One region of the Paenibacillus sp. Y951 genome, then DNA from elsewhere that is predicted to be linked to it. Evidence: riboswitches for the same ligand, from Rfam matches in the RefSeq annotation. Region 1 holds a riboswitch; the other holds the start of a gene.
The links. Region 1 has a riboswitch for thiamine pyrophosphate ahead of tenA (thiaminase II). Riboswitches for the same ligand answer to the same signal wherever they lie in the genome.
Positions count from the first base shown of each region.

Region 2: it holds a riboswitch for thiamine pyrophosphate, as region 1 does, so the genes downstream of both, AC1TPB_RS19745 (ABC transporter substrate-binding protein) here and tenA (thiaminase II) in region 1, are expected to answer to the same signal.

Region 1 covers NZ_JBXCIY010000006.1:110,525-115,461, reverse strand. Annotated here, with positions in the region: gene pepV (dipeptidase PepV) at 1-722, shown strand, start outside; gene AC1TPB_RS10690 (hypothetical protein) at 759-1,004, shown strand; gene AC1TPB_RS10685 (MarR family winged helix-turn-helix transcriptional regulator) at 1,025-1,480, shown strand; gene AC1TPB_RS10680 (MFS transporter) at 1,519-2,826, shown strand; TPP riboswitch at 3,109-3,219, shown strand; gene tenA (thiaminase II) at 3,395-4,066, shown strand; gene AC1TPB_RS10670 (ABC transporter ATP-binding protein) at 4,063-4,878, shown strand; gene AC1TPB_RS10665 (ABC transporter permease) at 4,875-4,937, shown strand, end outside.
Region 2 covers NZ_JBXCIY010000017.1:31,323-36,259, forward strand. Annotated here, with positions in the region: gene AC1TPB_RS19730 (ABC transporter ATP-binding protein) at 2-754, opposite strand; gene AC1TPB_RS19735 (ABC transporter permease) at 754-1,530, opposite strand; gene AC1TPB_RS19740 (MTH1187 family thiamine-binding protein) at 1,520-1,822, opposite strand; gene AC1TPB_RS19745 (ABC transporter substrate-binding protein) at 1,847-2,872, opposite strand; TPP riboswitch at 3,044-3,150, opposite strand; gene AC1TPB_RS19750 (glycosyltransferase family 2 protein) at 3,230-4,309, shown strand; gene AC1TPB_RS19755 (S66 family peptidase) at 4,414-4,937, opposite strand, start outside.

The DNA of each region.
Region 1 (4,937 bases):
TAGCGCCTTATGTTCAGGGAGTGACGGCAGCAACAGCGGTCCAATTTGAATGCAGTGAACAAGGCGAAGGCGTAGTTGCTATCCATGCAATTGGCGAAGGTGGTCATGCGTCTACACCAGAAAGTGCGAACAATGCGATTACTGCTTTACTGACTTTAATCGCTGCATTACCACTTAGTGAAAGTGAAGGACATCATATGCTGAAAGGTGTAAATTCGATTTTCCCACATGGCGATCACGGAGCAGAAGCAGCAGGACTTGCAATGAGTGATGCGGAATCTGGTTCACTGACTATGAACTTCTCGATTATTGCTTATGATGGACAGTCGTTCGAAGGGTATTTCGATAGTCGCGTACCGCTATGTGCAACAGAGGAAAACACATTTGACGTATTAGAGCAAAAATTGGCTCCGTATAAGCTTGTGTTAGAACGCGATAATTTTGAACCGCCTCATCATACGCCTGCAGATTCACCGTTCGTGAAAACATTGCTTCATGTATACGAGCAATATACAGGGCTTCCGGGTGAATGTATTGCGATTGGTGGTGGTACCTATGTGCATGATATCGAAGGTGGAGTAGCTTTCGGTCCAACAATGCCGGGTATCGACACACGTATGCACAGTAATGATGAATTTATTGTTGTGGATGATTTATTATTGGCAGCGCAAATCTATGCACAGGTCATCGTAGAAATCTGTGGCGAGCAGAGTAAGTTCTAGTGAAATTAAATCTTATACACAAATTATCAACATGATGTGCATAAAGGTCGTAAAGTTAGTGAATTATTACAATATATAGAGATGAAAGTGGGAATGAATGAAACTTATGCAGTAGCTATGCACATCTTGTGTAAAGCTGCTGCATATTTTTTCGTGTTTGACGATAAAATAAGTTATCCATATACATTATTTGTTATGTTAATTAAAGCTGTTGAGATTATTAATAATCATTATAAGGTTGAAATAATCATTTCAGAAGTATATGATTGTCTAGACAACTAATTTCGAAACGGAGTATTAATATGGAAAAACAAGTGAATAAACCGCTCATGTCAGTTGGTTTCCTTCTCGGAGCAACGTACAATAAACTTGCTGCATTACTTATGCATCGGTTGAAGGCATATGATATTACTCCTGAGCAATGGTCAGTGTTGTACCATGTGGTAGATGATGAAGGGATGATACAGAAGGACATTGCGGCTCGTACGTTCAAGGATAAGCCGACGGTGACGCGCATTTTACATCAGCTTGAGCATAAGGGGTTCATTGTTCGGAAAGAGGATGAAGTAGATCGTCGATCGCTTCGAATTTATGCCACCGATCAAGGAAGACAATTAATTGCAGAAACCATTCCGATTGAAGAAAGCATTTCTGAAGAAGTAAAGGCTTGTATTGGTATGGAATCACACGATCAGCTAAAGCAGTATTTAATGGAGCTAAATAGTTATTTCAACCAAGTGTTAGAAACTAAAGTATAGATAAAGAAGCTAGAGCGATAAGATGGAGATGAAGCAACATGAACGGACAACGGATGACTTTGAATAACGGAGCGAAGGCAATTGAAAAGCCACGCCTATGGACGAAGCAATTTATTACTTTATCATTAGCTTCGTTTTTATTATTTCTTAATTTACAGATGTTATTATCATCATTTTCAATCCATATTAAAGGGAATTTGAATGGTGGAGATATGCATGTTAGTCTTGCGACTAGTGCATTTGCGATTACAGCGATTATTGCGAGGCTTTTGACCGGCCGCTGGATAAAGCGTTGGTCGAAAGAGATCGTATTAACTGCAGGATTAATTGTTGCGGCGGTATCAACAATATTATGTGCATTGCCTGAATCAGTGGCCCCATTATTATTGATGCGCGCGGTATATGGTTTTGGCTTTGGTGTTGGTAGTACAATTATCCCCACATTAGTTACGCAAATTATACCGCCCAAACGAATGGGTGAAGGTATAGGCTATTTTGGACTTTCGACCAGTCTTGCGATGTCAATTGGTCCATTGACTGGGATGAGTATTATGAATGCTTCGGGATTTACAACATTAGCGAGTATTGGTGCTGGAGCAGTCGTTTGTATGTTCCCGATGCTCTTTATCGCAGGGGTGTATAAGCTGCGATCCAATAAAAAAAATCCGACAACAGAGTTAGCTGAGCGTCAGAAAAACAAGGAATCAGACAATATCGCAACTGTTAAAGCTACTTCACAACAAGTCGTTCATACTCATGGACAGCAGCAAGTGAAGAAAAGCGGTATGCGAGATATTATGATCTTCCCTATTTATTTTCCTGCGATACTTAATGTACTATTATCCGTTACTTACAGCGGTATATTAAGTTTTATTGCAGTATATGGCGAACAGCTGAATTTATCTCAAGTAGGACTATTTTTCTTGTTCAATGCGTTAACGATACTGATGGTTCGTCCGATTGCGGGTAAAATATTCGACCGTAAAGGTCCGATTATAGTACTTATTCCTGCAGCGATTTTTGTTATTGTAAGTATGATTGTACTATCTTACACGACATCAATGAGCATGCTTATTGTGTCGGCGTTATTATATGGAGCAGGATTTGGCTCCATCCAACCTACTTTACAGGCGTGGATGCTTCGATCTGCAAGCAAAGAGGATTACGGCACAGTGAATGGCTTGTTTTACAACTCCACTGATGTCGGAGTTTCACTTGGAGCAATTATTTTAGGAGTAATCGTTACGTTTACCTCTTATGAGATGATGTATAGATTGTCATCTATTTGTATGATTCTATTTGCGATTGGTGTAGTTATCTATGCAATGAAGCGTACGAAGAAATAGGGTGTAGGCAGATGTATTGAGTCGATATATTTCACATATGACACATGTGAAGCGCTTATGTCGCTCGTAAGAAATCAGCTTATAAAGAGCCGCACTTTCCTACAAATTAAGCTGACAAAGCTCAAGCATAAAAATGCTTGGGCTCTTCTTGTGCGACTAGCGGAAGGGTAGAGCGTGGAATAGAAATGGAAGTAAATACATTACGTAATGTATTTTCGGGATTTGTGCAATATTTTAACTATTGTTGTAAATTATGATTTTATGGGATATAGTGGAATAAATTAAATAGAGTGCGGGTGCTAGATATAGTCTGGCTGAGATTGGGAACGTTATTTCCCTGACCGTTAATCTGAACCAGATAATGCTGGCGTAGAGAACTTATCGAATCGTAACCATTCGTGTATTCTCGAATGGTTTTTTTCTGTTTTTCTAGCCCGCTCTCTACATGAAGGAGCGTAGAAGCCATGATAGATTCCTTAATTAATAATGTGTAATACCAACCGGACAAAGCCAAAGAGCAACAGTGATTGACGTTGATAGAAAACTATAAAGTGAGCGGGGGTTCCCAATGAGTAGATTTAGTGAAAGATTGTATCGTGCAGCTCAAGAGATATGGACAAAAAGTCACCAGCATCCGTTTCTGACGGAATTAAGAGCAGGCACGCTGGATACTGATCGGTTTATTTATTATCTCAAGCAGGATTATGTGTATCTTATCGATTATGCCAAGATGTTCGCTATAGGAAGTATGAAGGCTCGGGATCTAGATACAATGGTCAAATTCGCAGAGCTGCTCCACTCTACGCTGAACGTGGAAATGGAGTTGCATCGAAAATATGCGGAACGTCTCGGAGTGGCGCGTGAACAGTTAGAACAGACGCAACCTTCTCCGACCACAGTAACTTATACCAAATATTTGCTGGATGCCGCTACACAAGGCTCGCTAGCAGAGGTAGTGGCAGTTCTGCTCCCCTGTATGTGGAGTTACAGGGAAATCGGAACTACTTACTTGAAGTACCCAGGCGCTTTGGATCATTCACTGTACCGGGAATGGATCTTAATGTATGGTTCCGATGAATTCGGAGCACTTACCGATTGGAGTATCGGTCTGATGGATCAGTTGGCGGAAGGTTTGCCCGAGCAGGAGCTTGTGCAACTAGAGAAACACTTTGTCGTCGCGTCCAAGCTTGAATACATGTTCTGGGATATGGCCTATCGGATGGAAGAGTGGCCGGTTTGAGTGTAGACGGAAGAATAGAGGGGCAGCTGATCGCGTTATCGGTACGCGGACTTAGCTTTTCTTATCCCGAAGAGACTCCATTGTTCGAAAGGCTCGACTTCGACATTAGACAAGGAGAGTTCGTTAGTATTCTTGCAGCCAGTGGTATAGGAAAGACAACCCTCTTTCGGTTGCTGGCTGGATTACTAGCCCCTCAAGCGGGAAAAATTGCGATTGGAGCAGAGGGAGACACGGCAGCAGCGGCAAGCAAACTTGGCAAAATCGGTTATATGCCCCAAAAGGATTGCCTTATGTCCTGGAGAACTGTGCTGGAGAATGCGACGCTAGGCTTGGAAATAGGAGGGGCGACGAAGCGGGAAGCTCGTCGTCAGGTACTGGAACTGCTTCCGGACTTAGGGCTGGAGGGAACTGAAAACAAGTATCCGCACGAGCTATCTGGCGGAATGCGTCAAAGAGTATCGTTCCTGCGATCCCTTCTCGGAAGAGGGGAGCTGCTTCTTCTAGACGAACCTTTCAGCGCCTTGGATGCGATGACGCGCATGAGTATGCAAGAATGGCTGCTGCAGGTATGGGAGCAACATCGTAAAACTATTTTGTTCATCACACATGACGTCGATGAAGCACTGCTCTTATCCGATAGGGTGCTTGTGGCGGAGAACTCACCCATTTCAACATTAACAGAGCTGACTATAAATTTGTCTCGCCCCCGTAGCTATGAAGTGACGATGGACGAGGCATTCATAGGCTTAAAGCGTCAGCTGCTTGGAGGCATCGGTCGTGGTCCGGTCGATTCTGAAGGAGGGAGGACATGAGACGTAATGTTATAGCTTATGTGCCCGCCCTTTCATTCGTTCTATTACTGTTCATTATG
Region 2 (4,937 bases), on a different contig from region 1:
ACTAGCTGTTCGTATGAAGTTGATCATAAATACGCTGCTTCAATTCATTAAAAGTTGGTGTACTCCATAAGTCACTTGCTCTAGGTCTGGCAAATGGCACGATGATTTCATCAACAATTGTAGCAGGCGAAGCTGACAACACTATAATGCGATCTGACAGCAATAAAGCTTCCTCGATACTATGCGTGACGAGCAATACCGAACGACGATTTTCTTCCCAGATGGAAAGTAACCATTGCTGCATATGTAGTCTAGTTAAGGCATCCAATGCACCAAACGGCTCGTCAAGTAGCATTAAAGTCTGAGGTGATAACAATGCCCGTAGAAACGAGACACGTTGGCTCATTCCTCCTGAAAGCATATGAGGATAAGCATCCGCATACTCCGCTAATCCGACTTTTTGCAGCCATTCATTCGCTTGCGTCTGCGCTTGCTGTTTACTAACACCTGCTACCTGTAGCGCCAGCGCTATATTACGTTTCACACTATACCATGGCATTAACGATGCTTGCTGTGGCATATAGGCAACATGACCGCGCTGCCCCGTTGTCTGCTGCCCATTGATCCAAACTTCACCTTCATTAATTGGCTCTAACCCACCAATAATTTGAAATAGCGTTGTTTTCCCGCTTCCCGAAGGACCAATAACAGATACAAACTCCCCTTCGTCTACACGCAGACTAATGTTTTGCAGAATTTGTTTGTCTTGTTTTTTATGTGTAAATGACTTAGAAACCCCGTTCAATTCAAGCATTAGCCTTCACTTCCTTTCTTCGGACGCCAATGAACAAAGCGCGACTCAATAAAGGAGATAATCCAAAATAGGAAAAGGCTTAGTAGTACAATTAAGAGCACCGAAGCGAACACTCGATCCGGCATATATCCTCTGGAAGATAAGATCAAGTAACTACCTAAACCAACTTTTGGTGATAACCATTCCGCTACGACTGCACTTAGTACACTATACGAAACAGCAATTCTCAAGCCACTGAATAAATTAGTAAGCGCACTCGGTAGCTCCAAATGAATAAACAGATGCCATTTCGATGCTCCGATCATACTCAAATAATTTTTAAGCTGATGATCTGCTTGAGCGAGTCCTCCCAGTGTAGCAATACATATTGGGAAGAAACAAACTAAAATAATAAGAAATATTTTCGGCATCATTCCATATCCAAGTAGCATCGTAAGAATAGGAGCAATAACAATGACAGGAATCGTTTGTGATAAGATCAATACCGGATAAAACCCTTTCCTAACAATAGGAAGAAAATGTAGCACTGCTGCAAGCACGAACCCGGCGATAGCTCCACCTGCAAAGCCAATAAGCGATAACTTAGTTGTAGCAGCAAAATGCTCCATCAAGCGTGACCAATCCGCGATCATACCTTGAAATACACCAATTGGAGAAGGAATAAGCCAACTATAGACAAGCTCCATCCTTACAATTAACTCCCAGACGATGCCAATAAATAAAAGTGTCACCACTGGGGGCCATATATTACTCCAACGAGATTGCTTATTTGCCATCCGGATATTTCTCCAGCAATCTATCCATCGATGCTCCAGCAATTGGATTATATGAAATTTTGATTTGTGATAAAGCGCCTGGACAACCAACTTCAATCATTGCCTCGTGCATACGTTGGACAATTTGCAATAGCTCTGGAAGATCACCTTCCATTGTCGTTTCCATTGGTGCAACACGGTAAGGTAGACCAGATTGCTTAATAATTGCAATCGCTTGATCTACATATGGAATGACACTTTCGCCATTATGTGTTTTCGGAATCATCTGAATACTTAATAATGCATTAGCCATTTGTAATATCCCCTTAGTATTGGTTTATTGTGGTAAAAACTCATTTGTAAATGCTGCTTCTGCATCTAGCTCGCCGTTTAACAATTCATTGCTATACATCCAATCGGCATAGCCTTTCCATACCGACAACTTCTGTTCACCAAAGCGGGGTGCATCATCCTGATATTTCGGGCTTAACCATTGTTGACTCGCTCTTACAAGCTCCGCATTCAAATCTGGCTCAGCAGCAATTAATACTTCCGCCGCATCCGCTGGATTGTCAATACTATATTGATAACCTTTCGCAACTGCCGCGAGGAATGAACGAACTAGCTCAGGATCTTCTTTAACGAGTTTTTCACCTGTTACAACAACTGGCGTATAGTAATCTAAGTTCTCATTGTATTCGTTCATATACACCATATTCAAATCGACACCACGCAGCTCAGCTTCAATACCTGTCCAAGCATAGAAAATCCATGCGAAATCAACATCGCGCTCAACTGCTGTGAAGAAGTCGCTATCACCCATGTTTACAATTTCTAATTTATCAAAATCTGCATTATCCGTTCTCATTAAAGAATCAATGATTGACGTTTCAATTGGGGAACCCCAACCGCCATAACGCATACCTTCGAATTTATTAGGTGAATCAATGCCTTTGTCCTTCTTAGATGCAAATCCCGATGTATTATGTTGAATGATCGCCGCCAATGACACAACAGGAACACCCGCTACTCTTGCTACCGTTACATTCTCTTGATAACTAATACCAAATTCAACATTGTTTGAGCCTACTGCTGCATCTGCTCCGCCTTGTACTGGAGAAATAATTTCAACTTCAAGACCTTGCTGGGCAAAATAGCCTTTATCACGCGCCACATATAACCCGGTATGATTCGTGTTCGGTGTGTAATCAAGTACGAGCTGAACCTTTCGAAGCGTCTCTGTTTTGTCGCCTGCGCCAGTCGTCCCAGCTTGATTACCTTCCTTCACCTGTTCATTGCCACATGCCGTTACTACATACAATAATGCGATAACTAATAACCATTTCAATCCATTTACTTTCATGTCTTCCTCTCCCATTCATCTCTCTAATTATGATCGTCCAAGAAGAACACGCTGATTTACATAGGTAAATAAAAAGACGCCCTTCTATAAATTAGGAAGGGCGCCGTCAATTTCGGCTGTTACTTCGCATAGAATAGATTATGTATAGTTTTCCACTATAACTTCATCTCATGCAAAAGTATGCTCTCATTCCTACGCTGGCATTATCCAGATCAGGTCACGGGTCGGAATTGGTTCATTCCCTCTCAGCCAGCTTACTAGCTCCCCAAAGCGTATTCACTTGGTCAATCTATTGGTCATTATAGCAAAGTCATTTCTCTTTGACTACCCCTTTTCATAAAATCAAAAAAAGGATGGATGAATGTGTTTACAATAAGTCTATGTATGATTGTCAAAAATGAAGAAAATGTACTTGCTCGTTGTCTTGCTAGCGTACAACAAGCAGTAGATGAAATCATCATCGTTGATACAGGATCAACAGATCGTACAAAGGAAATTGCCGCTAGTTTTGATGCAAAAGTATATGATTTTGCATGGATTAATCACTTTGCAGATGCACGTAATTATAGCTTTGAGCAAGCAACCTCTAATTATATTATGTGGCTTGATGCCGATGATGTTATTCAACCAGCAGATCTAGAACGTCTACTGCAATTAAAACAAACACCAGATTTCAATTACGATACGGTAACGATGAAATACCATCTTTCTTTTGACGATAATGGTAACCCAACATACAGTTACCGTCGCAATCGTCTTGTAAAACGAAGTAATAACTTTCGCTGGATCGGTGCCGTTCATGAGTACTTGGCAGTATCAGGTGCAAGTTTTAGCTCCGAAGTTGCCGTTACGCACCGCAAAGAGCGTCAATCTAGTGATCGTAACTTGAATATTTATTTGGCACGACATGAAGCTAGGGAACAGTTTTCTCCACGCGATCAATTCTATTTCGCTAACGAATTGCGTGATCATCAAAGATACGAGGAAGCGATTCAATGGTATGACACTTTCCTTGAAGATAATGGGGGTTGGGTTGAAGATAATGTTGCCGCTTGCTCACGTAAAGCTCATTGTTATGAAGCACTTGGTCAACGTAATCTAGCTATTATTCATCTGCTTCGTACATTGCAATATATTCCAGCTCGCCCGGACTTCTGCTGCCAGCTTGGTGCGCTTTTTGTTAATGATAGCAAATTTCAACAAGCGATTTACTGGTACGAGCAAGCGCTCTTAACTTCCCAATATACATCCGATATGAGCTTCCATAATCCAGCAACTGCGACATGGTTACCTCAACTGCAATTAACGGTATGTTATGATCGTCTAGGGAATTTGCAAAAGGCAGTTGAACATCATCGACTTGCTATGGCTATTAATCCGAATCATCCAAGTATGAAATATAATGAGAACTACTACAAGGGATTAGGGTTATTGTAGTAATTGCGAATTTCACATCATAGCAAACAGCCTTGTTTTTTCATCAAAGCAAGGCTGTTTTTGTTATTTCCAACTAGTGTATTGCTAGATCAAACTTCAATTAATTACTGCATAAAATATTGCTTTAATGACCCTCTGCCGCCCTCTACTTCTATCTCAGCATATGCTCCATTGATCAATGTTATTTGTGGTGGCATATGTCCACAATCAATATCATAAATAATTGGTATTTGTAATTCATCAGAAAGCTCTTTATACACATCTTCGATCGTATAATTGTCAAATGGTTGATTGGCGTTACTTCTGCCGAACATAACACCTGTACAATGATCAAACCATCCTGCTAACTTCATTTGAACTAATGATCTACGTACATCGGTTGTTACCAACTCACAGTTTTCTAAATACCATATGATCGGTTCATTTTCTATGTACTGGCTTTGAAAATGTTGAACATCACCGAACGGAGTACCAATCAAATGCCTTACCACATCTATACATCCACCAAGTAAACGACCTTGTAATTTAACTGAGTTATCAGAAATGACTTTCCAATAAGTTGGTTCTGTTAACTGATAAACCTCTGTGGAAGAATCCAACTGTTTCCATTCCTTTTGATAATTTGAGG